Bradyrhizobium sp. WD16: one gene and its partner. The protein of the gene in region 2 interacts with the protein of the main gene of each other region in a pairwise test. Links are inferred from orthologs where the notes say so. Each region holds a gene or a part of one and is shown on either strand. Other genes may lie near its edges.

Region 1 (15,729 bases), 1.8 Mb from region 2 along the record:
GCTCGACGACGACGCGCATGCCCTCGCGATTGGATTCGTCGCGCAGGTCGGCGATGCCCTCGATCTTCTTCTCGCGGATGAGATCGCCGATGCGCTCGACCATCCCCGCCTTGTTCACCTGGTAGGGGATCTCCGAGATGATGATCGCCTCGCGATCCTTGCGGATGGTGTCGATCGTCACCTTGCCGCGCATGATGACGGAGCCGCGGCCGAGGTGATAGGCCGCGCGGATGCCCTGGCGGCCGAGAATGATGCCGCCGGTCGGGAAATCCGGCCCGGGCACGATGCCCATCAGGTCGTCGATGCCGAGCGCGGGATTGTCGATCAGCGCGATGCAGGCATCGATCACTTCGCCGAGATTGTGCGGCGGGATATTGGTCGCCATGCCGACGGCGATGCCGCCGGCGCCGTTGACCAGAAGATTGGGAAAGCGCGCCGGCAGCACCGACGGCTCGCGTTCGGAGCTGTCGTAGTTGGGCTGGAAATCGACCGTATCCTTGTCGATGTCCTCGATCAGGGTGTGCGCGGCCTTGGTGAGACGGGACTCGGTGTAGCGCATGGCCGCCGCGGTATCGCCGTCGACCGAGCCGAAGTTGCCCTGGCCGTCGACCAGCGGCACCCGCATCGAGAAGTCCTGCGCCATGCGGACCAGGGCGTCGTAGACCGACTGGTCGCCATGGGGATGGTATTTACCGATGACGTCGCCGACGGTGCGGGCCGACTTGCGATACGCCTTGTTCCAGTCGAAGCCGTTCTCGTGCATGGCGTAGAGAATGCGCCGATGCACCGGCTTGAGGCCGTCGCGCGCGTCCGGCAGCGCCCGCGCCACGATCACGCTCATGGCGTAATCGAGGTAGGATCGCTTCATCTCATCGGAGATAGAAACCGGGCGGATGTCGACCGGCCCGGAGGCGCCGGATTCCGGATTATCTTGATCGGCCAAACGCAAAAATCCCCACGACGAATCAGTCCGGGAGATATAGGCGATTCAGAGCCCCGCACCAACCCCTTTCGCCGCCGAAACGGCCTATAAAATCCAATTAAGTCAGCTGCTTATCGCTAGTGTCCTGTCTCCGAATTACCGCTACGTTTGCCTCGCACTCGCACGGTCATTCGGAGACATAGGGACACTAGCAAAATCAGAGTGCGAGTGTCCTGTTTCCAACGTTCGTACCCCATTGCAGCAGGCGCTCATACGAACGTTGGAAACAAGGGGACACTAGTGTCCCGTCTCCGAATTACCGCTTCGTTTGCCTCACCCTCGCACGGTCATTCGGAGACATCGGGACACTAGCAAAATCAAAAAGCTAGTGTGGCTTATGTCTCGCAATTGCCTATGAGAGGCTTGCCGCAAAGGCATAGGCAATTGCGAGACGCCACACTAGCATCATTATGATTCTAGTGTGGTTTTGGATCTGACGCGCGCTCGAAGAACTCGCTGCAATACTGAAACGAGCGTCAGATCCACCACACTAGTGTGGCTTAGGTCTCGCAATTGCCTACGAGAGGGTTGCCGCGAAGGCGGTAGGCAATTGCGAGACGCCACACGAGTGTCCTGTCTCCGAATTACCGCTCCATTTGCCTCACGCTCGCACGGTAATTCGGAGACATAAAGGACACTAGCAAAATCAAAGTGCTAGTGTGGCTTATGTCTCGCAATTGCCTACGAGAGGGTTGCCGCGAAGGCGGTAGGCAATTGCGAGACGCCACACTAGCCGGGAGATCTCGGCAGCAGCGCCGTGCGGACCGCTTGCGGCGCTCCTTGCGGCACTCTATCGCTCGGCATCCGGAAGGCGGCCCGCCGAGGACATTGCGCATGCTCAACGATGCCCTGACCGCCCTCGTCACCCTGCTCGTCGTGGTCGACCCGATCGGCATCGCGCCGGCCTTCCTCGCCGTCACCGACAACCAGCCGCCGCGTGTGCGCAACGCCACCGGGCTGCGCGCCGCGGCGATCGCGTCCGCCATTCTCGCCGGAACGGCGCTGGCCGGAAGCTGGTTGCTGGATCGCCTGGGCATCGGGCTGCCGGCATTCCGGATCTCCGGCGGCATCCTGCTGTTCGCCATTTCGTTCGACATGGTGCTCGGCTGGCGCCCGGCCCGCGACACCCGCCAGGCCGAGGACGCCGTGGCCGAGCACGTCCGCGATGTCGCCGCCTTCCCGCTCGCCATTCCGCTGATCGCCGGTCCCGGCGCGATCACCGCAACCCTGCTTCTCGCCGGCAAGGCGGCAACGCCGGCGGCGCTGGCATCGCTGATCGCCATCATCGCCGTGACAGGCCTGCTCTGCGCCCTCGCCTTCATGGCAGCGGTGCGGGTGTCACGCGCCATCGGCATCACCGGCAACGTCGTCCTGTCGCGCCTTTTGGGCATCGTTCTGGCCGCGCTCGCGGTCCAGTTCATTCTCGACGGCGCCCGCAGCGCCTTCGGCTGAGCAAATCTGAGGCTGAGCAAATCTGACGCGCAGCGGCGTCGCCTCCGCCCCAAAGCAGCCCAAAAGCACCCCAAAAGCAAAACGGCCGGCGCCGCTATCGACGCCGGCCGCAAAACTGCTGCGCAAGGATCAGCGGACGCAACGCCCGCCGCTGGAAAACGTCCCCGTCAGAACGGGATCTCGTCGTCCATGTCGCCGCCACCACCGCCGCCACGGCTGGGGCTGGGGTTGCCGGAGGACACCCGTCGCGGCGCCCCGGAGGACGGCCCGCTGGAACCGAAATCGCCCTCATCGGCGAAGCTACCGCCACCGCCGCCGCCACGCCCATCGAGCATGGTCAGAGTCGAATTGAAGCCCTGCAGGACCACCTCGGTCGAGTACTTCTCGACTCCGCTCTGGTCGGTCCATTTCCGTGTCTGCAGAGCGCCTTCGATGTAAACCTTCGCGCCCTTCTTGAGGTACTGCTCCGCGATTTTGCAGAGCCCCTCATTGAAGATCACGACGCGGTGCCACTCGGTCTTTTCCTTGCGCTCACCGGTGTTCTTGTCGCGCCAGGTTTCCGACGTGGCGATCCGCAGATTGGCGATCGGGCGTCCGTCCTGGGTGCGCCGGATTTCGGGGTCGGCGCCCAGATTACCGACCAGAATGACCTTGTTTACGCTTCCCGCCATCGCACTCTCCGTTCACACACCCAAATCGACACACCCAAGCCGGCTCGCGGCGGGGTTCTCCGTCCCGACCCTATAACCTGCCAGGCGCCGCTCCGGCTCGGCTGCGCGACCACCGGCGCCGCCTTATCCACACTTCCACGCCCAGCATCGCACCGCGGGGCCCATCGTTCTTATTATGTTCCGCCGCCGATGTAAACCACCAGCCAGGGCGGCATTGAAGCACCGGCAGGGTGCCTGCGCTGCCCGAAATGTGTCAAAAGATGCGCGGATTTTGCCTCCACCGGCGGAAATATGCTAAACAAATCCTAAACTTAGTCGGAGTCACTTCGTGACGAGGTGTTGCATTTGGGAGACGGCTTTTCGATCCGGATTGGACTATGGTGTTCCCAACATCGGCGCTTGCGACGATTGTTTCTTGGGATTTGCGCCGCCAGTTGCGGCGGAGATGTAAGTGGAGAGAACGATGAAGAAGATTTTGCTGGGTAGCGTGGCGCTGGTCGCGCTGGGCACGGCTTCGGCCTTTGCCGCCGACCTTCCGGCCCGTACCTACACCAAGGCTCCGGCCTATGTGCCGGCCCCGATCTACAACTGGACCGGGTTCTACATCGGTGGTCACATCGGTGGCGCCTTCAACGGCAGCGACAACATCTACGGCAGCGACGGCCGGTTCGCCGGCGGTGTGCAGGGCGGCGCTGACTATCAGTTCGCCCCGAACTGGGTGCTCGGTATCGAAGCCGAATACACCTGGGCCGCGCGCGACACCACCAACGTGCTGTTCACCGCGCCGCCTGCCTTGGTGCCGTTCACCGTTCAGGGCCGCAGCAGCGACTTCGGTTCGGTCACCGGCCGTCTCGGCTACACCTGGGGTCCGGCGCTGCTGTACGCCAAGGGCGGTCTCGCCTTCCGCGGCAACAACGACAACGTGAACGTGTTCAACACCGCCACCGGTGCGCCGCTCGCCTTCGCCGTCAGCCGCAAGGACACCGGTTACACCGTCGGTGCCGGCCTCGAGTACCTGTTCACCCCGAACTGGTCGGCCAAGGTCGAGTACCAGTACTACAACTTCGGCACCACCAACATCTCGGTGCCGGCCGCCGGCGGCGTTGTCAGCTACCGCGACGACGTCCACAGCGTGAAGGCCGGCCTGAACTACCGCTTCAACTGGGGCGGCCCGGTCGTCGCCAGGTACTGAGCGAAGTACTGAGCGAAGTCCTGACGCATACTGACTGAGGTTCTCCACCGAGGACTCCGGTTCAGGACCACCACAAAAGCCCGGCTCCCGCGAGCCGGGCTTTTTCGTTTGGCGGCTCTTCGTTTGGCGTCTTGTCGTTTTGCCGGTACTCGTCGGCCCCGTTGCCGCCGGGGTATTCCTGCCCGGATATTCATTGCGGCTATCGGCGCGGCGCGGCACCGGCCGCCCTTGCCCTTCGCACCGACCTGAACCACATAGGGTTCACTCACCCCATTGGCTGTCGTCGGAACTCGTCGCGGCCCAATGCTTGCACTCCCCGATCCGGGCGCAGGCATCTCTTGGTGCGCGGCTCTTGATGCGCGGCTCTTGGTGCGCGGCGATGTTCTTGATATGTTCACTGGACAACTCGCGCCGCGAGTCGACCTGCACTTCCGGGCATCGCGGTGCTGTGGGACGATGGACGATACACCCCGACGGGTTGGTTGAGCTCTACGAACGATCGAACCGGGACACCAGCCTTCCATTCGCGATCGCCCGGCGCGCGAATGTCACGCAAGATCAGCGCCGCCGGCGCATCCGGAACTGCCACTGATGGACGAAGTTCTCAAGGCGAGCCGACGACAGATCGATGCCAGCAGCCGCGCCATTCGCATTCGCGGCGCGCGCGAGCACAATCTCAAGAACGTCAATCTCGACATCCCGCGCGACCGGCTGGTGGTGCTGACCGGCCTGTCGGGGTCGGGCAAATCCTCGCTGGCGTTCGACACCATCTATGCCGAGGGCCAGCGGCGCTATGTGGAGTCGCTCTCCGCCTATGCCCGCCAGTTCCTCGAGATGATGCAGAAGCCCGATGTCGACCAGATCGAAGGCCTGTCGCCGGCGATCTCCATCGAGCAGAAGACCACCTCCAAGAACCCGCGCTCCACCGTCGGCACCGTCACCGAGATCTACGATTACATGCGCCTGTTGTGGGCGCGGGTCGGCGTGCCCTATTCGCCGGCCACCGGTCTGCCGATCGAGAGCCAGACGGTCTCGCAGATGGTGGACCGGGTGCTGGCGCTGCCGGAAGGCACACGGCTCTATCTGCTGGCGCCGGTGGTGCGCGGCCGCAAGGGCGAATATCGCAAGGAGCTCGCCGAATATCTCAAGAAGGGCTTCCAGCGGGTCAAGATCGACGGCGCGTTTCATGAGCTCGCCGAGGCGCCTGCGCTCGACAAGAAGTTTCCCCACGACATCGACGTCGTGGTCGATCGCATCGTGGTGCGGCCCGATCTCGGCCAGCGGCTCGCCGAGTCGTTCGAGACCGCGCTCAAGCTCGCCGAGGGCCTCGCCGTGATCGAGTTCGCCGATCCGCCGCCGGGCGGCGAAGGCGAGAAGAAGACCGACAAGAAGACCGCCAAGATCCACGACAGGAGCGGTCCGGAGCGGCTTCTGTTCTCGGAGAAGTTCGCCTGCCCGGTCTCCGGCTTCACCATTCCCGAGATCGAGCCGCGGCTGTTCTCGTTCAACAACCCCTATGGCGCCTGCCCGGCCTGTGGCGGTCTCGGCATCGAGCAGCATATCGACGCCGAGCTGGTGATCCCGGACAAGGATCTGACGCTGCGCAAGGGCGCCATCGCGCCCTGGGCCAAGTCGTCGTCGCCCTACTACCTGCAGACCCTGCAGGCGCTGAGCAAGTTCTACAAGTTCACCCTCGACACCAAGTGGAAGGACCTGCCGAAGAAGACGCAGAACGCGATCCTCTACGGCTCCGGCGACGACGAGATCAAGTTCTCCTACGAGGACGGCGTCCGGTCCTACGACACCAAGAAGCCGTTCGAGGGCGTCGTCACCAATATCGAGCGCCGTTTCCGGGAAACCGAGAGCGAATGGGCCCGCGAGGAGCTGGGCAAGTATTTCACCGACGTTCCCTGCGAAGCCTGTCACGGCTACCGCCTCAAGCCCGAGGCGCTGTGCGTCAAGGTCGGCGGCAAGCATATCGGCGAAATCTCCGAACTGTCGGTCAGGGCCGCCGGCGAATGGTTCGCGGCCCTGCCCGACCAGCTCTCGACCCAGCAGAACGAGATCGCGGTCCGGGTGCTCAAGGAGATCCGCGAGCGCCTGACCTTCCTGCTCGACGTCGGCCTGAACTACCTGACGCTGTCGCGCGCCTCCGGCACGCTGTCCGGCGGCGAGAGCCAGCGCATCCGTCTCGCCTCGCAGATCGGCTCGGGTCTCACCGGCGTGCTCTACGTGCTCGACGAGCCCTCGATCGGCCTGCACCAGCGCGACAATGCGCGGCTGCTCGACACCCTGAAGCGGCTGCGCGATCTCGGCAACACCGTGATCGTCGTCGAGCATGACGAAGACGCCATCCGTCTCGCCGATTACGTCGTCGATGTCGGCCCCGGCGCCGGCATCCATGGCGGCCAGATCATCGCCCGCGGCACGCCCGCGGAGATCATGGCCAACCCGAAATCGCTCACCGGCAAATATCTCACCGGCGAGCTCGCGGTCGACATTCCCGAACGCAAGCCGCCGAACCACCGCCGCACCCTCAAGGTGGTGAACGCCCGCGGCAATAATCTCAAGAACGTCTCGGCGGAGATTCCGCTCGGCCTGTTCACCTGCGTCACCGGCGTCTCCGGCGGCGGCAAGTCGACGCTGCTGATCGATACGCTCTACAAGGCGATCGCGCGCAAGCTCAACAATGCCAGCGACGCGCCGGCGCCCCACGACCGCATCGAGGGGCTCGAGCACATCGACAAGATCATCGAGATCGACCAATCGCCGATCGGCCGCACGCCGCGGTCGAATCCGGCGACCTACACCGGCGCCTTCACGCCGATCCGCGAATGGTTCGCCGGCCTGCCGGAGTCCAAGGCGCGCGGCTACGAGCCCGGCCGCTTCTCCTTCAACGTCAAGGGCGGTCGCTGCGAGGCCTGCCAGGGCGACGGCGTCATCAAGATCGAGATGCACTTCCTCCCCGACGTCTACGTCACCTGCGACACCTGCAAGGGCAAGCGCTACAACCGCGAGACCCTGGAAGTGCTGTTCAAGGGCAAGTCGATCGCCGACGTGCTCGACATGACGGTCGAAGAGGCCGCCGAATTCTTCAAGGCGGTGCCGCGGATTCGCGAGACCTTCAAGACGCTGCACCGCGTCGGCCTCGACTACATCCATGTCGGCCAGCAGGCGACGACCCTGTCGGGCGGCGAGGCGCAGCGGGTCAAGCTGGCGAAGGAACTGTCAAAGCGCGCGACCGGCCGCACGCTCTACATCCTCGACGAGCCGACCACCGGGCTGCATTTCCACGACGTCGCCAAGCTGCTCGAGGTGCTGCACGAGCTGGTCAACCAGGGCAATACCGTGGTGGTGATCGAGCACAATCTCGAGGTCATCAAGACGGCCGACTGGGTGATCGATCTCGGCCCGGAGGGCGGCGACGGCGGCGGCGAGATCGTCGCCTGGGGGCCGCCCGAGGATATCGCCAGGGCGCCGCGCAGCCACACCGGCAAATTCCTCGCGCCGGTGCTGGCCAAGGCCAATCGTTCCCGCAAGCGCAAGCCGGCCAGCGCGGAATCCGGCGAGGCGGCGGAATAGCCGGTCCCGGTGAGAGGCGTTGGCGACGCAGGGTGTTTCGGCCCGCCTCAGCGCTTCACGCGCGATTGGTGCGCCAGATCCTCGTCGCTCACCTCCCAGTCCTGGTACAGCTCGAGCGCGGCCAGCAGGATGATGATGCCGGCCAGGGTCGAGTGCCAGAACCGCAGGGTACCGTCACCGGCATAGCCGAAGACGTAGGGCGACATCGCCAGCCAGACGCCGAGCCCGGCTTCGGCCACCTCTTCCCAGCGGCGCAGCACGACATATTCGAGCTGCGCCAGGAAGAACACCAGCCCCCCGACAATCAGGGCGTTCGCGACCGCCAGGGCGTTGCCGTGCTCGCCGGCGAGCCAGGGCGACAGCGCGATCACGAGACCGGCCAGCATGCCGAACCAGTCTTCCCACGGCCGGTGAGTATCGAAGAATCGCATATTGAACACGGTGGCCTCCTCTCCCTTGGGGAGCGGCAGTGGCTGGCCGGATCCGGCCGAGACGCTGAGCGCCCCGTCCCTGCGCCGCGAGCCCCAAACGGCTGCCAAACCGGCCGGGCCGGAGCCCGCAGCGTATGTCTCCCATGCAACGTAGGTGACCCCGCATTGGTTGCAAGACTGCTATGAATCCACCGTCCCCTTGTTTCCAACGTTCGGTAGGAGCGCCTGCTGCAATGGGATACGAACGTCCGAATTACCGCTTCATTTGCCTCACCCTCGCACGGTAATTCGGAGACATCGGGACACTAGCAAAATCAAAAAGCTAGTGCGGCTTATGTCTCGCAATTGCCTACAGGGGCTTGCCGCGAAGGGCATAGGCAACTGCGAGACGCCGCACTAGGATTCTGACGAGGGCAGCGCATGGGCAGCGACGTCGTCAATAATGCCGCCGGACACCGTTTCGAACTCGCGGTCGACGGCTCCATCGCTGCGGCCTATTACGAGCTTGCGCCCGGGGTCATCACCTTCACCCACACCGAGGTTCCGAAGGAGCTCGGCGGCCGCGGCATTGGCAGCCGGCTGGTCTGGGATGCGCTGGCGCAGGTCCGCCGCGACGGCCTGAAGGTGGTGCCGCGCTGCCCGTTCGTGAAAGCCTATCTCGACAAGCACCCGGAACAGGCCGACCTCGCCTGACGCCCGAGGTCAAACGCCATCACCGATGCCGGCGACCGATGCCATGAGCGATCCCCTGCCCTCGAGCGACGCCGTCCGCGACAATGCTGCACTGCAGCGCTTCGCGCTCGGGGTCGGCAGCGCGCTCGGTGCAAGTCGCGATTGCACGGTCATTCGGAGACATAGGGACACTAGCAAAATCAAAGTGCTAGTGTGGCTTATGTCTCGCAATTGCCGACGAGAGACTGGCCGCAACGGCGATCGGCAATTGCGAGACGCCGCACTAGGCCATGACGCCCTCGTTGGCACGGCGGTCCAACTCCTCGCTGTATTTCCTCAAGGAATGCTGTTCGGTCAGCAGCCCGACGACCTGCTTATGCGTAAAATCGTCGATCACCGCCAGGGCATCACTCTCTGCGTCGGAGAATGCCTTCATTGCTTCCCGAACATTCATGTCCGGCAGAAGCGCCGTGTCGGCGTGCTGAATGAGACCGGTGATCTCGCTGGCCTCCGCGCTGTCCCGGTGAGCCTCGGGCACAAGAATGATGCCGAGGTATCGGTCTGCCTGGTCGACGACAATGACGCGCTCAGTCGTCCCGAGCGGAAACTCCCGGCGGAACGCGGAGAGACTGCTGTCTGAACGAACGGTTCGGATGTCGGTGCGCATCATCCGTCCGACGGTCAGGTCGCGGATCCAGCCGACATCGGCGGCGCTTCGGATCGACTCGCCTCTCAGATGAAAGCGCCATGTCGCGAAGGAATAGCCGAAGGCCCGACGCACCGTGATCGACGAAATAACGGCCGCGGCAAGAACGGCGATGGTGAGAGGCAGACTGCCAGTGGTCTCGAGGGCAAGAAGCGCCATGGTCAGGGGCGCCCCGAGCACAGCCGTCGCCATCGCGCACATGCCCACGATGCCGACCACCAGCGTCGGAATCTTGAGGCCAAACAGCAGCATCCACCCGATCGCGACAAGCTTGCCGAGCATCGCCCCCAGAAACAGCGAGGCGAAGAACAGCCCGCCGCGGAAACCGGAGCCGATCGAGATTGCGGACGCGAGCGCCTTGAGGCCGATCAGCAGCATCAGGTATTGCGCCGTGAAATAGGCATCGAACCCGACATGCAGCGCGGAATGCCCCGAGGAAAGGACGGCCGGTGTGACAAGCGCGAGTCCGCCGACGCAGGCTCCGCCGACTGCGGGCCTCGCCCAAAGCGGCAGCCCGCTCCTGGTGAATACCGCCTCCACCAGCGCCACCGTCTTCATCATTGCGATGCCCAGCAGCGCGCAGAGAATCGCCAGGACGACGACCAGCGAATAATCCGACACGGACAGGCCGCCAGCGAACCCGACCTGGAACGAGACCTGCGCGAGAACGAGGCGCACGGTTCCGACCGCCGCGATTGCCGCGACAACGACCGGCGCCAACGTCGCGACCGAATAGCTCGCGATGATCAGCTCGAACGCATAGAATGCCCCGGTCAGCGGCGCATCGAAGGCCGCGGCGATCGCACCGGCCGCGCCACAACCGACCAATGTCCGCAAGTCGCTGCGCCGAACATGAAATATCTGTCCAAATCTCGATGCGACAGCAGAACCTATCTGCGTATAGCCGGCCTCCATGCCGATGGACGCGCCACATCCGTTGGAAATCATGGTCTGCAGGACGAGGAGCACACTGCCGGGAAATGGAATGCTCCCGCCACGAAGCGCGTTCGCCTCAATGGGATCGATGACAGCGATCTTCGCGCGTCGCGCCACGAGCAGGCTCACGAAGCCAAGCAGAAGTCCTCCCACCACAGGCACCACGGCGGCCCGCCACGGATCGATATGGGCGGCACCGCTGACCTCGTAGCCGTCGATCGCGAACAAGGCGTGATGCACTACCTCGATCGACGCCACCATGGCAGCGACGCACAACGCGCTGATGATGCCGATGCCTGCGGCGAGCAGCACCAGCCATATCTCGTCCGCGCGCACGAATTCGCGCAGAACAAGCGGCACCCTCCATCCAGCCAGCCCTTCACCTTCCGGCCTCGCCGCACCGAGCGGATCGCGCATGACCATTGTCGTGGCGGCGCCTTGTCAGGACGAAATAAACTCAGCGTAAAGACCTGCGATCCGCCGCGTGACCGGGCCGGGCTCCCCCTGTCCGATCCTTTTGCCGTCGATCCGGGTCACCGGCGTGATTCCGCCAAGCGTACCCGTTACGAATGCCTCGGATGCGCTGTACACTTCGGCCAGCGTGAAATCATGCTCGCGAACCACGCCGCCGTCCCGACCGAAGAGTGAGATCACCTTCTGACGCGTGATGCCCTTGAAGTTGAAGCGGCCCGTCGAGGTCCACAGTTCGCCGCCTCTCACAATGAAGAAGTTGGTGGAATTGCAGCTCGCCACGAACCCGTGCGGATCGAGCATGAGCGCTTCGTCCGCCCCTGCGTTGATTGCCTGAATGAGCGCCTGGATGAAGTTCAGCCGGCTGTGCGAATTGAGCCGCAGATCGAAGACGTCCGGCCCGCTGCAGCGAATGGTTGACGTGAAGAGGCTCAACCCCTTGGCCTTCGCTTCCGGCCTTGGCGTCTTGTACTCCGCCACGATCACGATGGTCGGCTGTCCCAGCGCAAAGCGTGGATCCTGGTTGGCCGTCTTCTTGGGGCCACGGGTAATCATCAGGCGCGCATGAGCGCCATCGGTCATGCCGTTCCTCTTGAAAGTCGACCAGATGGCTTCGACGATCTGGTCGCGAGTGAGACCAATATCGAGCTCGATCGCGCGTGCGCCTTCATACAGGCGATCGAGATGATCGTTCAGCGCGACGATGTTTCCGTTGACCAGACGGATTCCTTCCCAGACGCCGTCGCCGAGAACGAACCCGGCATCGAAAACCGACACCTTCGCCTCGTCCCGCTTGAAGAATTCGCCGTTGATGAAGATCATGACGCTGTCGTTGCGATCATCGTCGACGTAACCCTGCGAGCTGGTTCTGCTTGTGGCCAGTGTCGTCATTCTGGGGACTCCCGGATATGTCCGCTGCGCGGTTAGAAGGAAAACTCTGTAAAACGGCTGAGGAAGGCGCGCGTGCGCTCCTGCTTTGGGTGCTTCAACACCTCCTCGGGCGTGCCCACCTCATGGAAGACGCCATCGGCGAGGAAGATCACTTTTGTCGCGTAATGATATGCAAATCCGAGCTCGTGGGTGACCAGCAGCATCGTGCGCCCTTCGTCGGCAAGCGCGCGGATCACGCGCAGGACTTCGCCGACAAGCTCGGGGTCGAGCGATGAGGTCGGCTCGTCAAATAGAAGGATCTCCGGCGTCATCGCCAGCGCGCGCGCGATGGCGACGCGCTGCTGCTGGCCGCCCGAAAGACGGCTCGGATACGAATCGACCTTGTCCGCAAGACCGACCTTCTGAAGCTCCCTCAGCGCGCATTCGCGCGCTTCCGGTTTCTTCATTTTCTTGACCGTCACCAGCCCTTCCATGACGTTTTCGAGTACCGTCATATGCGGAAACAGATTGAACTGCTGGAACACCATGCCGACGCGTTCCCGAACGGCGCAGAGCTCGCGTTCCGGATAGCGCCTTTCGTCGGGGCTCCCGCCGACCGGCTTCCCCAGAATCTGACCGTCCAGCTCGATCGTTCCCGAGGTTGGGATCTCCATGAAATTGAGGCAGCGCAGCAGCGTACTCTTTCCGGAGCCGCTGCCGCCGATGATGGCGATGCGCTCGCCCGCCTCTACGGCAAGTTCGATCCCGCGCAAGACATGCAGGTCGCCAAACCGCTTCTGCAGATTCGAGACGCGAAGAATGGATTTAGACATGGCACTCTTTCCAGACGTTCGTCATCAGCTTCTGCTTGCCATGCGGCGCTCGAGCTTCGTTGAAATGTAACTGCCGGGATAGATCAGGAAAAAATAGATGAGGGCGACAGTGGTGAGGATTTCAAGAGGACGGTAGTACGTCGAGCTCAACAATCGGCCCTGATACATCAGCTCATGAACCGACAGCACCGACGCGAGCGACGACACCTTGGCGACCTCGATCGCCCGGTTCGTAAACGCCGGGAGCATTCTCTTGAACACCTGCGGCAGCACGACCCGGCGCAACACGGCGGCCGGCCGCATTCCGAGCGCCTTCGCGCCCTCCCACTGTCCTGCTGCGATCGACTCCATTCCACCGCGAAAGATCTCGGCGGAATATGCCGAGGTATTGAGGCTTAGTCCCAGAAGCGCGGCGACGAATGGCGAAAGCTGAACACCGATGACGATCGGAAATGCATAGTAGAACCAGATCAGCTGGATCAGCACCGGGGTATCCCGGAACAGTTCGATATAGAGAAGGCTCGGAACGCGCAGCAACGGGGTTTTCGAAACCCGGCACAGCGCCAGCAGGAAGCCGAGACCGAGGCCGACGGCGATGCTCGGCACCCAGAGCTGGATCGTGACGAGCAATCCCCGAAGGAGAACCGGAAGGCTCTGCAGGACGAGCGCAAAATCGAAATGATAGCTCATGACCACGGCCTCATTGCCGATAAGCGGTCATGCGCGCTTCGGCGACGCGCGCGAGCGCGCTCGCGGAAACCAGCAGAACGACGTACATCAGCGCGATCGTCGTATAGACCTCGAGCGGACGAAAGGTTTCGCTGTTGACCAGCATCGCCTGGTACATGAGATCGGCGTAAGCCAGCGTTGAAGCCAGCGCCGTCGTCTTTGTAAGTTCGAAGGAGCGCTCGACAAACGGAGCGAACATTCGTGTCAGAGCTTGCGGAATGATCACGCGGCGCATCAGCTGCGATTGCTTCATGCCCAGCGCCTTTGCGCCCTCCCACTGCCCGCGCTCGATGGACACAATCCCGCCTCGAAATACTTCGGCATAAAACGCGCCGGACTGCGTGGAGAGCGCGAGGACCGCAGCGACGAAAGGATCGAGGCTGATGTTTGCCACCACGGGCAGAGCGTAGAAGAACCAGAAGAAATGAACGATGGGCGGCGTGTTGCGATAGAACTCGATCAGGATCGTGGCCGGACACGACAGAACGCGCCTCGGCGCAAGCCTCAAGAACACGAGGATCAACCCGATGACGACGCCGAGCACGATCGAGACAACTGCGATCTCGACCGTGTTGATGAGGCCCGTCAGAAGCAGGCCCGAACGCGCCAGCACCGGCGCGAAGTCCCATGGATAGGTCATAGGCCCCTGACCGTCATCGGCCGCAAAGACCGCCGGCAAACGCCGCCCCGCCCCGCGGCTGCGCATCGCCGGAAGGCATCATCACAAGCAACTGCGGGGGGCGCGGAGGCATCCGATGCCGTCCCATGGATGCTCACCAGGCCTCTTTGATGAGGCCGGGAATTTCATCGGCGTCGATGTGTTTCGACGCGAGATAGTCGCGGAACATCTGGTTGGGGACCCCGGCTTTGTAGAGCTCGGCGAACTGCCCGTTCACCCAATCGCGGAATGCGGTGTTCTGCTCCTTGCGCAATCCCGCGCTGGTCGCCACCGGAGTGACGGGACTTGGCAGGATCACCTTGCCCAGCTTCAGCCGCGCGTACTGCACGACCAGTGCGGGGTGGAACTGGACGACGATATCGACGCGTTTGGCGGCGAAGGCAGCGATCGCCTCGTCGTTGTTCGAGAAGCGATTGATCGCAGCCGACTTGACGATCGCGGTAATGTTCTTGTCGAGCGAGGTTCCAAGGGTGACCCCGATGCGGGTGCCGGGCTTGTCGATGGCGGCCCACGACATGAACGGGGCTTCCTCCGGAATCAGCGCGCCCATGGCGTAGTAGAACAGCGGCGTATCGGGAAAGTCGATTGCCTTTTTCCGCTCCTCGGTCGGATCAAGCACAAACATCAGATCGATCTGGTTGGCTTGCAGCGCGGCGACGGCATTGGACCATGTGGTCTCGACGGGCACCATTTCCACCCCGAGATCGGCTGCGAGCCTTTCGCCCATGGCAACGCCGACCCCGGTCCATTTCTCGGAGAGCGGATCCTTGAAGAACCACGGCTCCGCCGAAGTGACCCCGATGCGCAACTGCTTTCTCGCCTTGACCTGGTCTAGTGTCGAAGCGTCCTGCGCGAAGACGGGAATGGAGCTGAAATTGGCTGCGGCGACTGTCGCGAAAGCCATAAACTTGCGCCTGCTGAAGTTCATTTCCATTCTCCTGAGGTGAGTTTCTTGTCTGCGGCTTTCGGGGCTTCCCTGTTTCCGAAGTCCTGAGTTAGTTGCGGCATCTTCCGGACAACGAACTTCGAAAAAGCGGGCGCGGGTCATCGGTCCTCGACAACGCGACCTCGGCGGCCCCGGCGATCGCGACACCGATGTCGCCGCAATCGACTGCCGGAATGGCTGACGCCGCTCCTTCGCGGCACTCCGGCATCGTCATCGCGCGCCGTCCGTCACGAGGCGCGGACGCGCGGCGGACCTCTGGGCGCGGCTCGCGAGAAAGGCTTCCGTCTGCTTGCCGCCACGCGCCATATGGCTGGTGATTTCCTGTCGCAGCGCTTCAAAGCTGTCGCCGAGCGCCGTTCTGACGTAGTCATCGTGGCCGTCCCGCCTCGGACCACGAAGGCCATGCGCCCGGTGATGGGCCGCCCAGTAGAGCTGGAGACGGCCGCGAATGCTTTCCCAGGTCTTCAAAAGGATTCGGTGTCCGGTCGCCTCGTATACGAAGCCGTGCAACTGGAGCTCGGCATAGATGCTGGCCGCGTCGTCCTGGGCGTCGATGCACCGGGTCAGGTCCTCATGA
Region 2 (15,567 bases):
ACGCCCAAGTCAGCAAGATTGCAGCCTCGCCCCGCGAATCGTCCGGTTGAGATTGCCGCCAAGTGCGGCCACAATCGGGCTGGTTCAAACGCTGTCCCCATGACCCTGACCTTCGAAGACTTCCAGCCCGGCCATTTCGGCACTTTCGGCCCCCGCCATGTCACCCGCGAGGAGATCATCGCGTTTGCTGCGGAGTTCGATCCGCAGCCGATGCATCTCGACGAGGAGGCGGGCCGCAATTCCATGCTGCGCGGCCTTGCCGCGTCAGGTTGGCATCTGTGCGCGCTGATGATGCGGATGCTCTACGACGGTATGCTGCATCGGACCGCCTCGCTCGGCGCGCCCGGCGTCAACGAGCTGAAATGGCTGGTGCCGCTGCGCCCTGGCGACGACATCACGCTGGATCTCCATGTGCTGGAATCCCGCGTCTCGCGCAGCCTGCCAGGGGTCGGGATCGTCACCTTCCGGGCCGAGGTCCGCAACGCATCCGGCCAGCAGCTGCTCGAGGCAGTCTGGCCCGCGATGATGGGACGGCGCGACGCCTCCGCCACCGATTGAAGAGCCGGTCATGCCCTATTTCGATGATCTCAAGGTCGGCCAGCGCACCGAGCTCGGCTCCTTCACCTTCACCGCCGAGCTGATCAAGCAGTTCGCGCGTCAATTCGATCCCCAGCCGTTCCATCTCGACGAAGAGGCGGGGCGGGCCTCGCTGTTCGGCGGCCTGGCCGCGTCCGGCTGGCACGTCGGCTCGGTGGGGATGAAGCTGCTGGTCGCCAAGCGGCGCAGCGAAATGGAGGTCGCCGGCGACGGATCCGGCGAGCCGCCGATGGGGCCGTCTCCCGGATTTCGCGAGCTGAAATGGCTCAAGCCGGTGCTGGCCGGCGATACGCTGGCCTATGCCTCGGAGATCGTCGAATTGCGGGTATCGGGGTCACGGCCGCAATGGGGCATCCTCAGTGCCCTGACCACGGCCACCAACCAGCGCGGCGAGCTGGTCTATTCCTGCATCGGCACCGCTTTCGTGCCGAGGCGTACCGGCTGAGGCCGTCTCGCTCGCCCAGGGCAGGGTTAAAGCTTTCGTTAAGATTTTACACAGATGGTGCCGTCGGACGTTTTTTGTCGCCGGGGTTTCGAACCCGTTGTGGCGAGGCCCGACAAAACAACGAGAAAACGGGGACAAGACCATGGCGGACCGTGTCGGTCTGAAGATTGTCGGCTTCATCTTCGCCACCGTGACGCTGGCGGTGATGCTGACCACGGTACAGGTGGTCAAGAGCCAGGCGGATAGCGGCTACACGCTCGACGGCAGCGCTTCGGCGTCTTACGCTCGCTGAGCCGACCGAAGCGCGCACCGATCTGAAAGCATCGACCAGAACACGCCGATCGGAACACATCGACTCGAGCGTATCGACTCAAGCGCGCTGGCCGAAGTGTTCAGGCCCCCGGCGACCCAGTCCCCTTCTTTTTTCCCCCAATGAAGGCCCGACCGTCGCGCGCTGTCGCTGTCCGCTCTGCGATGCCGTGGCGCCGTTGCGGAGCCTCCCTCGATCAGCGGCTCCAGGCGAATGCCATGACCAGAATGGCGGCTGCCAGCAGAGCCACGAAACGGATGATGATCTTGCCCATGTTGTGCGCCGCCGGCGGCGCGACGGCGATGGGATCTGAATCGCTTGGCCGGATTGATTTCAACTGCGAGCCCGCCCTCGGTACGACTGGTACGGCGGACATTGGCGCCGCGCTGGAACGTTGGTCGCGCCGGAGGCGGCGCTGGTTCACCGGGGAGGTTTGGTGGTGGGGCAGCTCAAACTGCTTCGGCCCAAACGAAAACCGCCGCCCCGAGGGCGGCGGTTCGTGCATTCTAGTGTGGCGTCTCGCAATTGCCTACCGCCTTCGCGGCAACCCTCTCGTAGGCAATTGCGAGACATAAGCCACACTAGCACTTTGATTTTGCTAGTGTCCTGTTTCCAACGTTCGTATCCCATTGCAGCAGGCGCTCATACGAACGTTGGAAACAAGGGGACACTAGCATCATTATGATTCTAGTGTGGTTTTGGATCTGACGCGCGTTCGAAGAACTCGCTGCAATACTGAAACGAGCGTCAGATCCACCACACTAGTGTCCCGATGTCTCCGAATGACCGTGCGAGGGTGAGGCAAACGAAGCGGTAATTCGGAGACGGGACACCGGGGACCGGCATCAGGACTGGCGCACGCTTTCGGCGGCGCGCTTCCACTGCGCGACGTTGTCGGCGATCATCCGGGTCGATTTCATTGCGGCCTGGCTGAGCTGGGCATAACCGGCGATCTCGCGCTGGACACGCTGGCCTTCGTTGTGGAGCAGGTCGCGGAGCGCTTCGAGCTCGGAGACCAGGTTTTCGATCTCGCTCAACGAGGTGCCGGCGACGCGCTGGATCAGCGAATTGACGCTGTTGACGGTCGCCTCGGCGGTGGTGTCGAGCGCAGGCTCTCCTGAGGGGGCAGTCCCGACTCCGGGCCGCCGCAGATAGGCGACGTCGTTACGGACGAAGTCGCGGATGCCGGCCTCGACCTCGGTCACGGCGGCGAGATTGGCCTCGGACTCGAGAGGCTCGGTCTTTTCCGGGCGAGTGGCGTTCATCGGCTGTGTCCTCTTTCGTGTGTCTAAGCATGTTGGCAGGGCGCCAGCGCGGTTTGTCCCCCGCACGACGACGTCAGGCGGTCATCAGTTCAGTCGAATTTGACGATAGCGCGGCCAAGTTGCGGCGCTTGACCGGCATTCCCTCGATATCGATCGGAATTTAAGGTTTTCGTTATCAACAGGTTATCGTCGCCGGGCGTTTCTCTACCAGGTCGTCTTGAAGCCCGCCGTAAGACTTTTGCTCAAACCACCCGTGGAGGTTTCGCTCACCGTGCCGGCCACGGTGATGTCGCCGAACAGCTTTTGCTCGGCGCCGACCCGGCGCAGCCATTTCTCGGTGCCGTCGAGCGTTTCGCCGGCGATCAGGCTGGTTCCAGTGGTGTTGAAGTTGAATTTGGCCGATCGGTCGGCCTCGATGCCGGACACCGTGCGCCCGCCGAACCGGGGCAGCACGGTCTGCTCGATTCTGCTGTAGCCGCCCTGGAGCGTCAGCGAGGTGGCGTTGCCTTCCAGCGGCAGGGTCTTGCTGATCGAGGTGCCGAGCCTGCTCTGGTCCTGGGTCGGATCGACGCGGGCCTCGATCGCGGTCTTGTCCCACAGCGAACCGAGGCCGGGCGCCGTCATGGCGGCCCAGGCGACGCCCGAGGATTCCCACAATCGGCCGTCGCTGGCGAGCTTCTCCGGTAAGGGCACGCTGGTCTGGCCGTCGGCGACGGTCATGTCGGCGCCGATCCGGGTCTCCCACAGCGGCAGCAGTGGCTGTTTGACGCTCAAGGCCGTCGCGCCCGGCCGGTCACTGCGCGACCAGGCCGCTCCACCGCCGTCGCTGCGAGCGGTGCTGCGCTTCGGCCGCTCCCGCGGCCCGGACGGGCTGCTGTCGAGCACGCTCCAGTCGACGGCCGCAGGATCGGGCAAGGCGCTGGCGGTGTCCTTGGTTTCAGCGGCGGCGTCCTTGGCCTCGGCAGCGGACTGTTCGTCTGCGGCAGCCGGCAGCGTCTCCGGCCTGATGAAGGCCCAAGGGTCAGAAGGCGGATCGGTGGCGGGATCGGAGCCGGGTTCGCCTGCCTGCGCCGGTGGCGCCAGCGTCATCACGAGCAGGAGCGCGAGGACCGGCCGACAGATCAGACCGCGAGAGATGGATCGGACACACATGGAAGCGTGATGCGAGTAAAAAGCGTGAATGCCAACAGTGATGCAAGCCAGGATCCAGGAAGCCCCCTAGTGCCCCCGATGTCTCCGAATTACCGTGCGAGGGTGAGGCAAACGAAGCGGTAATTCGGAGACAGGACACTAGCCATAGCCCAATATTTTGCCAAATTGTGTCCGGGCGGAGTCGCAACGGGCGGCATTGCGGTCGGGCAGGATGTCAGGCGGGGCGATGGCGGAACCAGGTGAGCATTCCGTGATTGTCGTCGGCGTTTGATTGTCGTCACCGTGGAGGGCACGACATGAAGAAATACGCACTGGTTATCGCGGCGGCCATTGCGCTGGTTGCGGCGGCCATTCCGGCCAAGGCCGCACCGGCCGCCACCGACGAGGGTCGTCAGCATGCCATCCCGGTCGTTGCCAACCTTGATATGGGAGGTCATTGCGGGGGACGGCATCATGGCCGGTCCTGACGGGTTTTCGTCGCGCGCATGACAACGGCCTCGCGATGCGAGGCCGCCTTTCGCTTTGCCGTTGTGTTGTGATCAGACGGCCGTCGGCAGATGGATCGGCTGGCCGAGGGCCTGTTCGACGAGATCGAAGGTGTCGAGCAGCATGCGCAGCGAGATCAGTCGCCCATCCTTGAATCTCGCGAACGTAGCCGCGCGTACGCTGATCGGCTGGTTGTGGTCGCGGGTCGTCAGGCTGAAGCGGGTCAGGACCGAGCCTTGCTCGTCGCCGAGTACGACCTGCTCGCGCTCGTAGCGGCGGATTCGCACATTGTCGGCGATCTGCTTCAACGCCTCGAGCGCGGCAGCCTTGCCGCGCCGGGCGCCGAGAAATGGAAACATGTCGATCGGGCCGTAGATCGCCCATTCGACATCGTCGTCGACCAGGGCCGCGACCGCAGCGATCTGGCCGTGATCGATGGCCCCGCGCAATGCATGCGACAAACGCCAGAGGCTGTGCTCTGTCATTGGGATAGGCTCCGGAAATGGCTGCTGTCGAACAGCAAACGGCCCTCGCGGCGCCAGAAAACGGCGCCGGGGCAAGAGTTGCTGCATTCCAATGTCATTCGTATACAAACGGCACTGCCGCGCCACCAGTGTATTTATTGCAATGCATAAATGCGATCGCATGGGCCGGCGTTCAGCGGTCGCTCATCTAGTGGTTGTATGTTACCGGGGCGTTGAGTGGGGCGTGTTCAGGCGTGCATGGCCGCCGCCAGTTCGAGGGCGAATTCGCCGGTGAGGTCCCGCCCGATCAGTTGCTGCACAAGGTCGAAGGAATCGAAGTAGGCGCGGTGCTCGAAGATGCGCCCGCCGCTCAGGGTGAAAAATTCGCCGGCCGAGACCTGCACGACGCGGCCGTCGCGACGCTTGGCGAAAGTCAGATCGCAGATCGTTGCCACCCGCAGTCCATCGGCGGCGATGAAGCGCAAGACGTGGCGGCGCTGGGTGAAGCGCTGCTGCTGGATGCGAATGATTTCGCCGAGCCAGGCGCGGCCCTGCTTCAAGCCGAGATGCGGAAACAGATCCACGGGCGCATGCGTGAGCGAACTCACCCCCTCATGACAACATGCCTCGGCACCGGCGATGTCGCCGGCGTAGAAGGCATCCAGAAACTTGATCACGCATTCGCGCGCTGACCGTGTCGACATCGACGAACCGAACCCTTGGTCTGAGATCCGGGCTCGACATCGGACAGATCGCTGCGACGATCAAGTTCAATACCAGTAAAATGTTACCGATCGTGCAGGATGACGGCGCCGCCAGCGAGATTAACGTTATTGCCATGCCGACAATTGGACGCACAATTAGCGCTTCTTGAATCTTCCGCGCTGGCCGGGTGCGCCGCCCGACGAACGCGGCGCGTTGCCTGGACGCCAGGGACGCGATTCCGGCCCGGGCCCCATCTCATCGAGGTCGGGCTTGCGCGCGCGTGATGACCGCGGCGGCAGATTGGCTGCGTCGCCATATTTGCGCGCGCCGCCATAGGCACCGGCCTTGCCGGCGACGACGCGCTGCTTGACGGTGGGATCGTCGACCACGGCGAGTTCGGTGGCGCGCAGGCGCTTCACCTCGTCGCGCAGTCGCGCCGCCTCCTCGAAGTTGAGATCGGCGGCCGCTTCCCGCATGCGGGTTTCGAGGTCGGCGAGCACCGCCTCGAAATTGTGGCCGATGCTGACGACGTCGTCGGCGAGGCCGGCTTCGCCGACGTCCACCAGCACGTGGTCGCGCTCGTAGACGCTGTTGAGGATATCGCCGATCGACTTCTTCACGCTTTCGGGTGTGATGCCGTTGGCGACATTGTAGGCGATCTGCTTCTCGCGGCGGCGGTCGGTCTCGGCGATGGCGCGCTCCATCGAACCGGTCATCTGGTCGGCATAGAGGATCACCTTGCCGTCGACGTTGCGCGCGGCACGGCCGATCGTCTGGATCAGCGAGGTCTCGCTGCGCAGGAAGCCTTCCTTGTCGGCATCGAGAATGGCGACCAGCGCGCATTCGGGAATGTCGAGGCCCTCACGCAGCAGATTGATGCCAACCAGCGCGTCGAATGCGCCGAGGCGCAGGTCGCGAATGATCTCGATGCGCTCGATGGTATCGATGTCGGAATGCATGTAGCGCACCCGGATGCCCTGTTCGTGCAGGTATTCGGTGAGATCCTCCGCCATGCGCTTGGTCAGCACGGTGACGAGGCTGCGATAGCCCGCCACCGCGGTGGCACGGACCTCGCCCACCAGGTCGTCGACCTGGGTGCGTGCGGGGCGGATGTGGACGGGCGGATCGGTCAGGCCGGTTGGACGGATCACCTGCTCGACGAACACGCCGCCGCTCTCGTTCAGCTCCCAGCCGGAGGGCGTCGCCGACACCGCGACCGACTGCGGCCGCATCGCGTCCCATTCCTCGAAACGCAGCGGGCGGTTGTCCATGCAGGACGGCAGACGGAAGCCGTATTCGGCGAGCGTCGCCTTGCGGCGGAAATCGCCGCGGAACATGGCGCCGATCTGCGGCACGGTGACGTGGCTCTCGTCCATGAAGACGAGGGCGTTGTCCGGCACGTATTCGAACAGCGTCGGCGGCGGCTCGCCCGGCCTGCGGCCGGTGAGATAGCGCGAATAATTCTCGATGCCGGCGCAGCTGCCGGTCGATTCCATCATCTCCAGATCGAAGGTCGTGCGCTGTTCGAGCCGCTGGGCCTCCAGCAGCCGGCCCTGGGCGTTGAGCTGGTCGAGCCGCAGCTTCAATTCGGCCTTGATGCCCTTGATGGCCTGGAGCAGCGTCGGCCGCGGCGTGACGTAGTGCGAGTTGGAATAGACCTTGATGAATTCCAGCTCGTCGCTCTTGTGGCCGGTGAGCGGATCGAACTCCTCGATGCTCTCGACGGTGTCGCCGAACAGGTTGACGCGCCAGGCGCGGTCTTCGTAGTGCGCCGGGAAGAGGTCGATGGTGTCGCCGCGGACGCGGAAGGTGCCGCGGCTGAAGTCGGCGCTGGTGCGCTTGTATTGCAGGGCGACGAGGTCGGCGATGATCTGCCGCTGGTCGATGCGATCCCCCCTCTTCAGCGCGAAGGTCATCGCCGTATAGGTCTCGACCGAGCCGATACCGTAGATGCAGGACACCGAGGCGACGATGATGACGTCGTCGCGCTCGAGCAGGGCGCGGGTTGCGGAGTGCCGCATCCGGTCGATCTGCTCGTTGATCGACGAATCCTTCTCGATATAGGTGTCGGTGCGAGGAACGTAGGCTTCCGGCTGGTAATAGTCGTAATAGGAAACGAAGTACTCGACGGCGTTGTCGGGGAAGAAATTCCTGAACTCGCCGTAGAGCTGGGCGGCCAGCGTCTTGTTGGGCGCGAGGATGATCGCCGGGCGCTGCGTCGCCTCGATCACCTTGGCCATGGTGTAGGTCTTGCCCGAGCCGGTGACGCCGAGCAGGACCTGGGTGCGGTCGTTGCGCTCGATCCCTTCCACCAGATCCTTGATCGCCTGCGGCTGGTCGCCCCTGGGCACGAATGGCGACTTGATCTCGAAGCGGACGCCGCCTTCGGATTTTTCCGGGCGCGGCGGCCGGTGCGGTGTCCACACCTGCAGGCTGCCGTCGCCTCTGCGGAACTCCGGCCGGCCGTCGCGGATCAACGCTTCCAGTGCCTCGGCGGTGGCCTTGACGCCGAGTGCCTCCATCTTGTTGCGCGCCGGCCGCGCCAGCGTGTCGTCGTCCTCGACGTCGAGGCCGAGTTGGCGGGCGAGCTCCGGATCCATCACCGGCACCGTGGCGGTGGTGCCGTAATTGGCCTGGGGCGCTTCGCCGAAACCGTCGCCACCGGGCAGACCAGACGGCTGGCCCTGCGCGGCCTTGGTCGAGGCGCGGGCGCGATGCACTGCCGCCTCGCTGTCGCGGCGGTCGCGCGACGTCTCCGGCGGCGGCTGCAGGCCGGTCTGCGAGCCGACGCCGCTTTCGCCGCGATTGATCGCGGGATTGAGCAATTCGGCCAGGGCCGGCGCGATCGGCTGCACGTCTGGACGATGCGCCTTGGACTTCGGCGTCCGCGGCGTCTTGTTCTTGTCGGAGGGGGCTGCCATGGCGCCAATATGGGTCCAATCGCCGGGCTTTGAAAGTCTGCCTGCGAAGGATGGGGACACCCGCCGAATGCGCAACCCGATGGAACTTGGCCCCGCTCGAAAGGCGCCAGGCGCCCGCTCATCGCGACGGGCGCGAACCGTCTCCTCGCCGCGCACTCCTGCGCAGCAGCTGCGGGATTGACTTCGCCGGCCGAATTGAGTGAAGTGCCGCCAGTTGCATGCAAACGCATGAAGTTTGCCGGAGGACCATGCCGATGATCGACCTGCATTACTGGCCGACCCCGAACGGCCACAAGATCACGATGTTTCTCGAGGAGACGGGCCTGCCCTACAAGATCATTCCGGTGAACATCGGCGCCGGCGACCAGTTCAAGCCGGAATTTCTGGCGATTGCGCCCAACAACCGCATGCCGGCGATCGTCGATCACGCGCCGGTGGACGGCGGCAAGCCGGTCGCGATCTTCGAATCGGGAGCGATCCTCACCTATCTTGCCGAGAAGACCGGCAAGTTCCTGTCGAGCGATCTGCGCGTCAAATACGACGTCCTGCAATGGCTGTTCTGGCAGGTCGGCGGTCTCGGCCCGATGGCGGGGCAGAACCATCACTTCGGCACCTATGCGCCGGAGAAGCTGCCTTACGCCATCAATCGCTATGTCAACGAGACCAACCGTCTCTATGGCGTCATGAACAAGCGTCTCGCCGATCGCGAATTTCTTGCCGGCGATTATTCCATCGCCGACATGGCGAGCTATCCCTGGGTCGTACCGTGGAAGCGCCAGGGTCAGAACCTCGATGATTTTCCGCATCTCAAGCGCTGGTTCGAGACCATCCGGGCGCGTCCGGCCACGGAGCGCGCCTACGCGCTCACCGAAAAGATCAATCCGGATGCCGCGGCCGGCACCATCAGGACCGAGGAGCAGCGCAAGGTGCTGTTTGGTCAGACCGCTGCGGTCGTCAAGAACTGAAAAGGAATGAAATGGGGCTGAAACTGTTTGAACTGGTGGGCGCGGAGGCCGGTCGGCCGTTCAGCCCCTATTGCTGGCGCATCCGCCTCGCGCTCGCCCATAAGGGTCTGGAAGCCGACAGCATTCCCTGGCGGTTCACGGAGAAGGCGCTACTTGCGCCATACAACTCCGAGAAGGTGCCGGTGCTGCTCGATGGCGACAGGGCCGTGGCGGATTCCTGGGCGATCGCCAACTATCTCGAGGATGCTTATCCAGATCGCCCGTCGCTGTTCGGGGGCGACGGCGGCCGCGCCATGGGCCGCATGATCAATGCCTGGGCCGATACCGTCACCGTCGGCGGCATCTTCCCGCTGATCGCCGTCGACATTGTCGGCCATCTCGCGCCGAACGATCAGGCTTATTTCCGCCAGACGCGCGAGGCCCGGCTGGGCAAGCCGCTGGAAGAGGCGATGGCGACGCGCGACAGCCGGGTGGAGGATTTCCGCAAGTCGCTGGATCCGCTGCGGCTGACTCTGCGTGCCCAGTCCTTCATCGGTGGCGCTGCGCCGAACTACGCCGACTATGCGGTGTTCGGCGGTTTTCAGTGGTCGCGCGTCGTCAGCCCGTTCAGGCTGCTCAAGGAAGACGATCCCGTCCATGCCTGGCGCCAGCGCCTGCTCGACGCCTTCGACGGCCTCGCCCGCAAGTGCGAAGGCTATCCGGTGTGAGCGGACGTCAGCCGGCCCGCCGCGCGCCGCGGCCGGCTGACGCCGCGGCGAATATGGCTCCCGGCCGCCTGACGATCTTCGCGTAGCGCTCGGTCTGGTTTTGGCGATAGGTCGTGCCATTCGCCACGACTGCCGATCAGTTGGGCTCGACCCACAGAGGTGTAGCAGGGCTGATCCATGGCGCTGGGACATGCCGCCCGACACCGAATTGGGCGTGGACGATTCCGGCCTTGTCGGGACCCGGCGCATCGCCGTCGGGCCCCGCCTTCGGGCAGGCTGGTTCAGATCGAAATCAGAACGGCAGCCCCACATAGTTCTCCGCCAGCAGGCGCAACGCCGTCTCCGACGAAAAGAGATAATTGAGTTCTGTTTCCTGGAGCTTCTGATCGTAGGAAATCTGCTCGGGAAACCGATGCAGAAGCGTCGTCATCCACCAGGAGAAGCGCTGGGCTTTCCAGATCCGTGCCAGCGCGCGGTCGGAATACGCATCGAGGCCCGCATCCGACCCATTGCGATAATGATCCAGCATCGCATGGTAGAGATGGTAGATGTCGGACGCCGCACTGTTGAGGCCACGCGCACCGGTCGGCGGCACGATATGGGCTGCATCGCCGGCGAGAAACAGTCGGCCGTAGCGCATGGGTTCGGCGACGAAGCTGCGCAGCGGCGCGATGCTTTTCTCGATCGAAGGGCCCGTGATCAACTGCCCGGCGACCGAGGACGGTAGCCGCCGCTTCAACTCGGCCCAGAATTCATCGTCCGCCCACTGGTCGAGCGTATCGGTCAGGGGCACCTGCAGGTAATACCGGCTCAGCACCTGCGAGCGCAGCGAGCAAAGTGCAAATCCGCGATCGTGCTTGGCGTAGACGAGTTCGGGCGAGACCGGCTTGGTCCGCGACAGGATGCCGAGCCAGCCGAAGGGATAGATCTTTTCGTGCTCCCGGATCTTGTCCGCAGGGATCGACTTCCGGCTGACGCCATGGAAGCCGTCGGCGCCAATGACGTATTCGCAGTCGACCCGGTGCGTTTCGCCGTCCCGCGTGTACGTGACGAAAGGCCGATCGGTCGTCAGGTCGTGGAGCGCGACGTCCTCGGCATTGTGGACGACCATGCCTCCCGCACGATCGCGGGCGTCGTAGAGATCGCGCGTCAGCTCCGTCTGGCCATAGACGACGACCGAATTGCCGCCGGAGTATTTATGCAGATCGACCCGATCGAGGATGCCGTCATGGGCAATGAAGAAGCCGTGATGGATCTCGCCTTCCCGATCCATCCGCTCGCCGCACTCGGCTTCCCGCATCAGCTTGGCGAAGCCATGCTCCAGCACGCCGGCGCGGATGCGTCCGAGGACATATTCGCGCGTGTGTTTTTCGAGCACGATATTCTCGATGCCGCGCAGATGGAGCAATTGCGAAAGCAGCAACCCCGATGGCCCGCCGCCGATGATGCAGACTTGAACCTTCATGTGACCTCCCTGTCGATGCAGGGGGGGTCTAGATCATCGGCGCGCCGAATAGGATGGATAATTCCGACTATGACTTGGACAAATCAGACGTCTTGGATCGATCGTCGGCTGTTCGCCTCGCCGCGTCGGCCACCGCCCTCAGGCAGGCCGGGCAGAGGCAGTCCTCGTCATTCGTCGGCAGCGGCAGGCGTGCGCTGATATCGTTGCACCAGCAGCCGCCCGACAGGTTGCAGCCGAACACGGTGCCACACCGCGGACAGGCCGTCCGGCGCTCGCCCGCTGCGTTCCGCCCTGACGAAATTGTCATGACCGCCACCGCATTTTCGACCAATCCTTCATGTCGGGTTCATCACGCGCTTCTCTATAGTCCGTCCGGTCACGAGGGCGACGGCCCCAACTAACCGGTGGAATGGGACGAGATCAATGGCCCGCGATCCGCAACTGGCCCTGGTGGCGCTGAACAGGTTCGGATTTGGTGCACGGGGCGGCGCCTCGGGCGACTACGTTGCTGCTGCTTCCGACCCGCGCGGCTTTGTCAAAGCCGAGATCGGCAAGCCGGGCGCGGCGCTGCTCGAAGTCCCGGGGCTGTTGCCGACCCCGGTCCTGGCGCGCCAGCTGTTCGACTATCAGGAGGAGGTCCGGAAGGAGCGCGAGGCCAATGCCAAGCTCGCGGCCCTTGCTCTGGCCTCCGGCTCCTCCGCAGCGGCCGTCGCCGGCAACGAAACCTCCGCCCCGTCCGTCAGCCAGTCTCCGCCGCCGCCCCGTCCGCTGCCGCCGAAACCGCTCGACGTCGTGCAGCGGACCTATCGCGCCGAGGCGCTCGCCCGCATCCAGCGAGCCAGTCTTGCCGAGGTCGGCATCGTCGAGCGCCTTGTGGCGTTCTGGTCCAATCATTTCTGCATTTCGATCACCAAGGGGCAGCCTGCTCACATCTGGGCGGGCTCGTTCGAGCGCGAGGCCATCCGCCCCCACGTGCTCGGCCGCTTCGCCGATATGCTCGAGGCGGTGGAGCAGCATCCGGCCATGCTGTTCTTCCTCGACAACCAGCAGTCGGTCGGCCCCGACTCCCGGGCCGGCCAGAACCGCAAGCGCGGCCTCAACGAGAATCTCGCCCGCGAGATCATGGAACTGCATACGCTCGGGGTCGGCAGCGGCTACAGCCAGGAGGACGTCACCACCCTCGCGCGCATCATCACCGGATGGACCTTCGCTGGTCGCGACGGCAAGCTGGGCGAGCCGGGCAGCTTCGCGTTCAACGCCAATGCTCACCAGCCGGGGCCGCAGACGCTGCTGCGCCGGACCTATGCCGACACCGGCGTGACCCAGGGCGAAGCGGCGCTCGCCGATATCGCCCGCCATCCGGCCACCGCGAAATTCATCGCCACGAAATTCGTCCGCCATTTCATCGCCGATGATCCGCCGCAGGCGCTGGTCGGAACCCTGGCGCAGGTGTTCGCGACCACAGATGGCGACCTGCATGCGATGACGTTGGCATTGCTCGATTCCGACGAGGCGTGGCAGGCGCCGCTCACCAAGCTGCGCAGCCCTTATGAATTCCTGGTTGCGTCCGGACGGCTGCTGTCGCGCATCCCGGAAGAGCCGGGCCGCTATCTCGGCCCGCTCAACATGCTCGGCGAACCGCTCTGGGGACCACCGGGGCCCAATGGTTTCGCCGACACCGTCGCGGCCTGGGGTTCGCCCGAGGGGCTGAAGCTGAGGCTCGATGTCTCGGCGCAGATCGCCTCGCGTATCGCCGACACCGTCGATGCCCGCGACCTGCTCGAGATCGTTGCCGGATCCGCCGCGTCAAGCGACACGCGGCAGACGGTCGGCCGCGCCGAATCGCGCCAGCAGGCGCTGGCGCTGTTGTTGATGTCGCCGGAATTCCAGAGGAGGTGAGCCATGTCGCCGTTCGGGATCGAGCCGTTCGGGCCGAAACAGGCCGGGAGCACCGAGGACGAAGCCAGCCGCGGCTTCCGCACGACGCGGCGATCGCTGCTGCTCGGCGGCGTCAGCTTCGCGGCCTGGGCGTACCTGCCGAAATTCGCCCGCGCCGCCGGCGCGCGCGATCCGCGCCTCGTCGTCATCATCCTGCGCGGCGCGCTCGACGGTCTTGCCACCGTGGCGCCGCTCGGCGATCCTGATTATGCCGCCCTCCACGGCGCCATTGCCCTGAGCCGCGACGGCTCGCACGCAGCGCTGCCGCTCGATTCCTTCTTCGCCCTGCATCCGGCGATGCCGGAATTCGCCCGCATGTATCGCGACGGCAAGGCGGCGGTGGTGCATGCGGTCGCGACCTCCTATCGCGAGCGCTCGCATTTCGACGGCCAGGACGTCCTCGAAAGCGGCTTTCCGGGGCCCGGCCGGGTGCAGTCCGGCTGGCTCAATCGCGTCGTCGCGGCGCTGCCACGGGGCGCTCCGGTCGCGAGCGCGCTCGCCATCGGGCCGGTGGCGCCGCTGGTGCTGCGCGGCGCCGCGCCCACGGTGGGCTGGGCGCCCGCGGCCATGCCGCAGGCCGACGACGACACCATCATGCGCCTGCTCGATCTCTACAAGCACCGCGACCCGGCGCTGGCGGCGGCCTTCGCCCAGGGCGTGCAGATCGACAGGATCGCCAAGCGTGACGAAGATGCCATGAGGCCCAAGCCCGGGATCGATGCGATGCGGGTTGCCGCGCGCGGCGCTGCCCGCCTGATGGCAGCCGACGATGGCCCGAGGATCGGAGCGCTGGCCTTCGATGGCTGGGACACCCATGCCAACGAAGGCGGTCCGGTGGGACGGCTGGCACAACTGCTCGGCGGGCTGGACGGCGCGCTGGCCGATTTCGAGAGCGGCCTCGGCGGGCATTGGAACGATACGGTCGTGGTCGTCGCCACCGAATTCGGCCGCACGGCGCGCATCAACGGCACCGAAGGTACCGATCACGGCACCGGCACCATCGCACTGCTTGCCGGCGGCGCGGTGAAGGGCGGGCGTGTCATCGCCGATTGGCCGGGCCTTGCTGCGGCCAGCCTCTACGAGGGGCGCGATCTCAAGCCGACCACTGACCTGCGCGGCATCGTCAAGGGCGTGCTGCAGGACCATCTCGGCCTGAGCGAGCGGGTGCTGGCGAGTGCGGTCTTCCCCGAGAGCGAGGCCGTCCGGCCGGTTCGCGGCCTGATCGCCTGATCGCCTGATCGCCTGATCGCCTGAGCGGCGACAGCGGCGTGCATCATCGACGTTGCTGCGGTGGAACGGAGTCCTCCGCCGAGCTAGTGTCCCGTTTTCAGCGTTCGTATTCCTTTGCAGCAGGCGCTTCTACGAACGTTGGAAACAGGACACTAGTGTCCTGTCTCCGAATTACCGCTTCGTTTGCCTCACCCTCGCACGGTAATTCGGAGACATCGGGACACTAGCAAAATCAAAGTGCTAGTGTGGCTTATGTCTCGCAATTGCCTACGAGAGGCTTGCCGCAAAGGCGGTAGGCAATTGCGAGACGCCACACTAGCTCACCGCCTCGACGGCGGGCAGTGGTTTCGCCGTGTTGAGGGCCGTCAGGTCGCCAGCGCCGGCTCGGAAGACGGGGCGGGCTGCGGCGCGGGAGGAGCGAGGCCGGGGCGGCGCCGCGCCGCTGCGGTCATGCGCCGAACCTCGGTCTCGGCGGCACGGGCGATCGCCTTGCGATCGGCAGAGACATCATAGGCGACGGCTTCGCCCCAGCTCACGGTGACATCGACAGCACCGCTGCGCAGCACACCGAGCATGTGGGGGATCAGTTCGAGATCGCCATACCAGGCGAGGCGATCGCGCAGGGCGCGGCCCGTCGGCACGCCGCCGATCCCGGTATAGGCGATGGAGAGCGGCTGCACCGTGACGCTGTCGTGATGGGCGGAATTGCCGAGGGTGTGATGGACCGCGCCGACCAGCGCCGAGCGGAACGGCAGCACGCGGTTGCCGTCGCTGGAGGTGCCCTCGGCGAACAGCACCACCGCGTCGCCGCCGCTCAGTCTGTTCGCCATGGCGGCGGCGGCCTCGCCGGTCTTGTGCCGCCGCTCGCGCTCGATGAACACCGTGCGCTGCAGCTTGGCCAGCCAGCCGAACACCGG

What was found.
Region 1: the proteins of uvrB (region 2) and uvrA interact in binary tests that used the Escherichia coli proteins (3 or more experiments, as listed by UniProt). The link is inferred for Bradyrhizobium sp. WD16 from one-to-one orthologs.

The regions. Positions count from the first base shown.
Region 1 is NZ_CP028908.1:4,612,495-4,628,223, reverse strand. The notes cover bases 4,583-8,079. They hold uvrA (excinuclease ABC subunit UvrA), read left to right. Parts: upstream 4,583-4,888; coding sequence 4,889-7,879; downstream 7,880-8,079. Other genes in these bases: DB459_RS21385 (SPW repeat protein), read right to left, coding at 7,927-8,079. Outside these bases: gyrA (DNA gyrase subunit A), read right to left, coding at 1-943; DB459_RS21405 (MarC family protein), read left to right, coding at 1,817-2,434; DB459_RS21400 (single-stranded DNA-binding protein), read right to left, coding at 2,602-3,105; DB459_RS21395 (outer membrane protein), read left to right, coding at 3,569-4,297; more of DB459_RS21385, read right to left, coding at 8,080-8,310; DB459_RS21380 (GNAT family N-acetyltransferase), read left to right, coding at 8,731-9,003; DB459_RS21375 (chloride channel protein), read right to left, coding at 9,266-11,041; DB459_RS21370 (aminotransferase class IV), read right to left, coding at 11,066-11,986; DB459_RS21365 (amino acid ABC transporter ATP-binding protein), read right to left, coding at 12,019-12,798; DB459_RS21360 (amino acid ABC transporter permease), read right to left, coding at 12,823-13,488; DB459_RS21355 (amino acid ABC transporter permease), read right to left, coding at 13,499-14,233; DB459_RS21350 (transporter substrate-binding domain-containing protein), read right to left, coding at 14,301-15,254; DB459_RS21345 (GntR family transcriptional regulator), read right to left, coding at 15,363-15,729. UniProt on the Escherichia coli protein: The UvrABC repair system catalyzes the recognition and processing of DNA lesions. UvrA is an ATPase and a DNA-binding protein. A damage recognition complex composed of 2 UvrA and 2 UvrB subunits scans DNA for abnormalities.
Region 2 is NZ_CP028908.1:2,852,758-2,868,324, forward strand. Bases 5,380-8,714 are described here. They hold uvrB (excinuclease ABC subunit UvrB), read right to left. Parts: upstream 8,346-8,714; coding sequence 5,580-8,345; downstream 5,380-5,579. Other genes in these bases: DB459_RS13280 (nuclear transport factor 2 family protein), read right to left, coding at 5,380-5,396; DB459_RS13290 (glutathione S-transferase N-terminal domain-containing protein), read left to right, coding at 8,600-8,714. Also shown: DB459_RS13240 (MaoC family dehydratase), read left to right, coding at 100-558; DB459_RS13245 (MaoC family dehydratase), read left to right, coding at 569-1,042; DB459_RS13250 (hypothetical protein), read left to right, coding at 1,185-1,334; DB459_RS13255 (hypothetical protein), read right to left, coding at 1,549-1,689; DB459_RS13260 (hypothetical protein), read right to left, coding at 2,198-2,617; DB459_RS13265 (hypothetical protein), read right to left, coding at 2,822-3,769; DB459_RS13270 (hypothetical protein), read left to right, coding at 4,066-4,236; DB459_RS13275 (nuclear transport factor 2 family protein), read right to left, coding at 4,309-4,740; more of DB459_RS13280, read right to left, coding at 4,968-5,379; more of DB459_RS13290, read left to right, coding at 8,715-9,310; DB459_RS13295 (glutathione S-transferase family protein), read left to right, coding at 9,322-10,017; pobA (4-hydroxybenzoate 3-monooxygenase), read right to left, coding at 10,310-11,482; DB459_RS13305 (cysteine-rich CWC family protein), read right to left, coding at 11,550-11,789; DB459_RS13310 (DUF1800 family protein), read left to right, coding at 11,906-13,381; DB459_RS13315 (DUF1501 domain-containing protein), read left to right, coding at 13,385-14,650; DB459_RS13320 (1-acyl-sn-glycerol-3-phosphate acyltransferase), read right to left, coding at 15,016-15,567. UniProt on the Escherichia coli protein: The UvrABC repair system catalyzes the recognition and processing of DNA lesions. A damage recognition complex composed of 2 UvrA and 2 UvrB subunits scans DNA for abnormalities.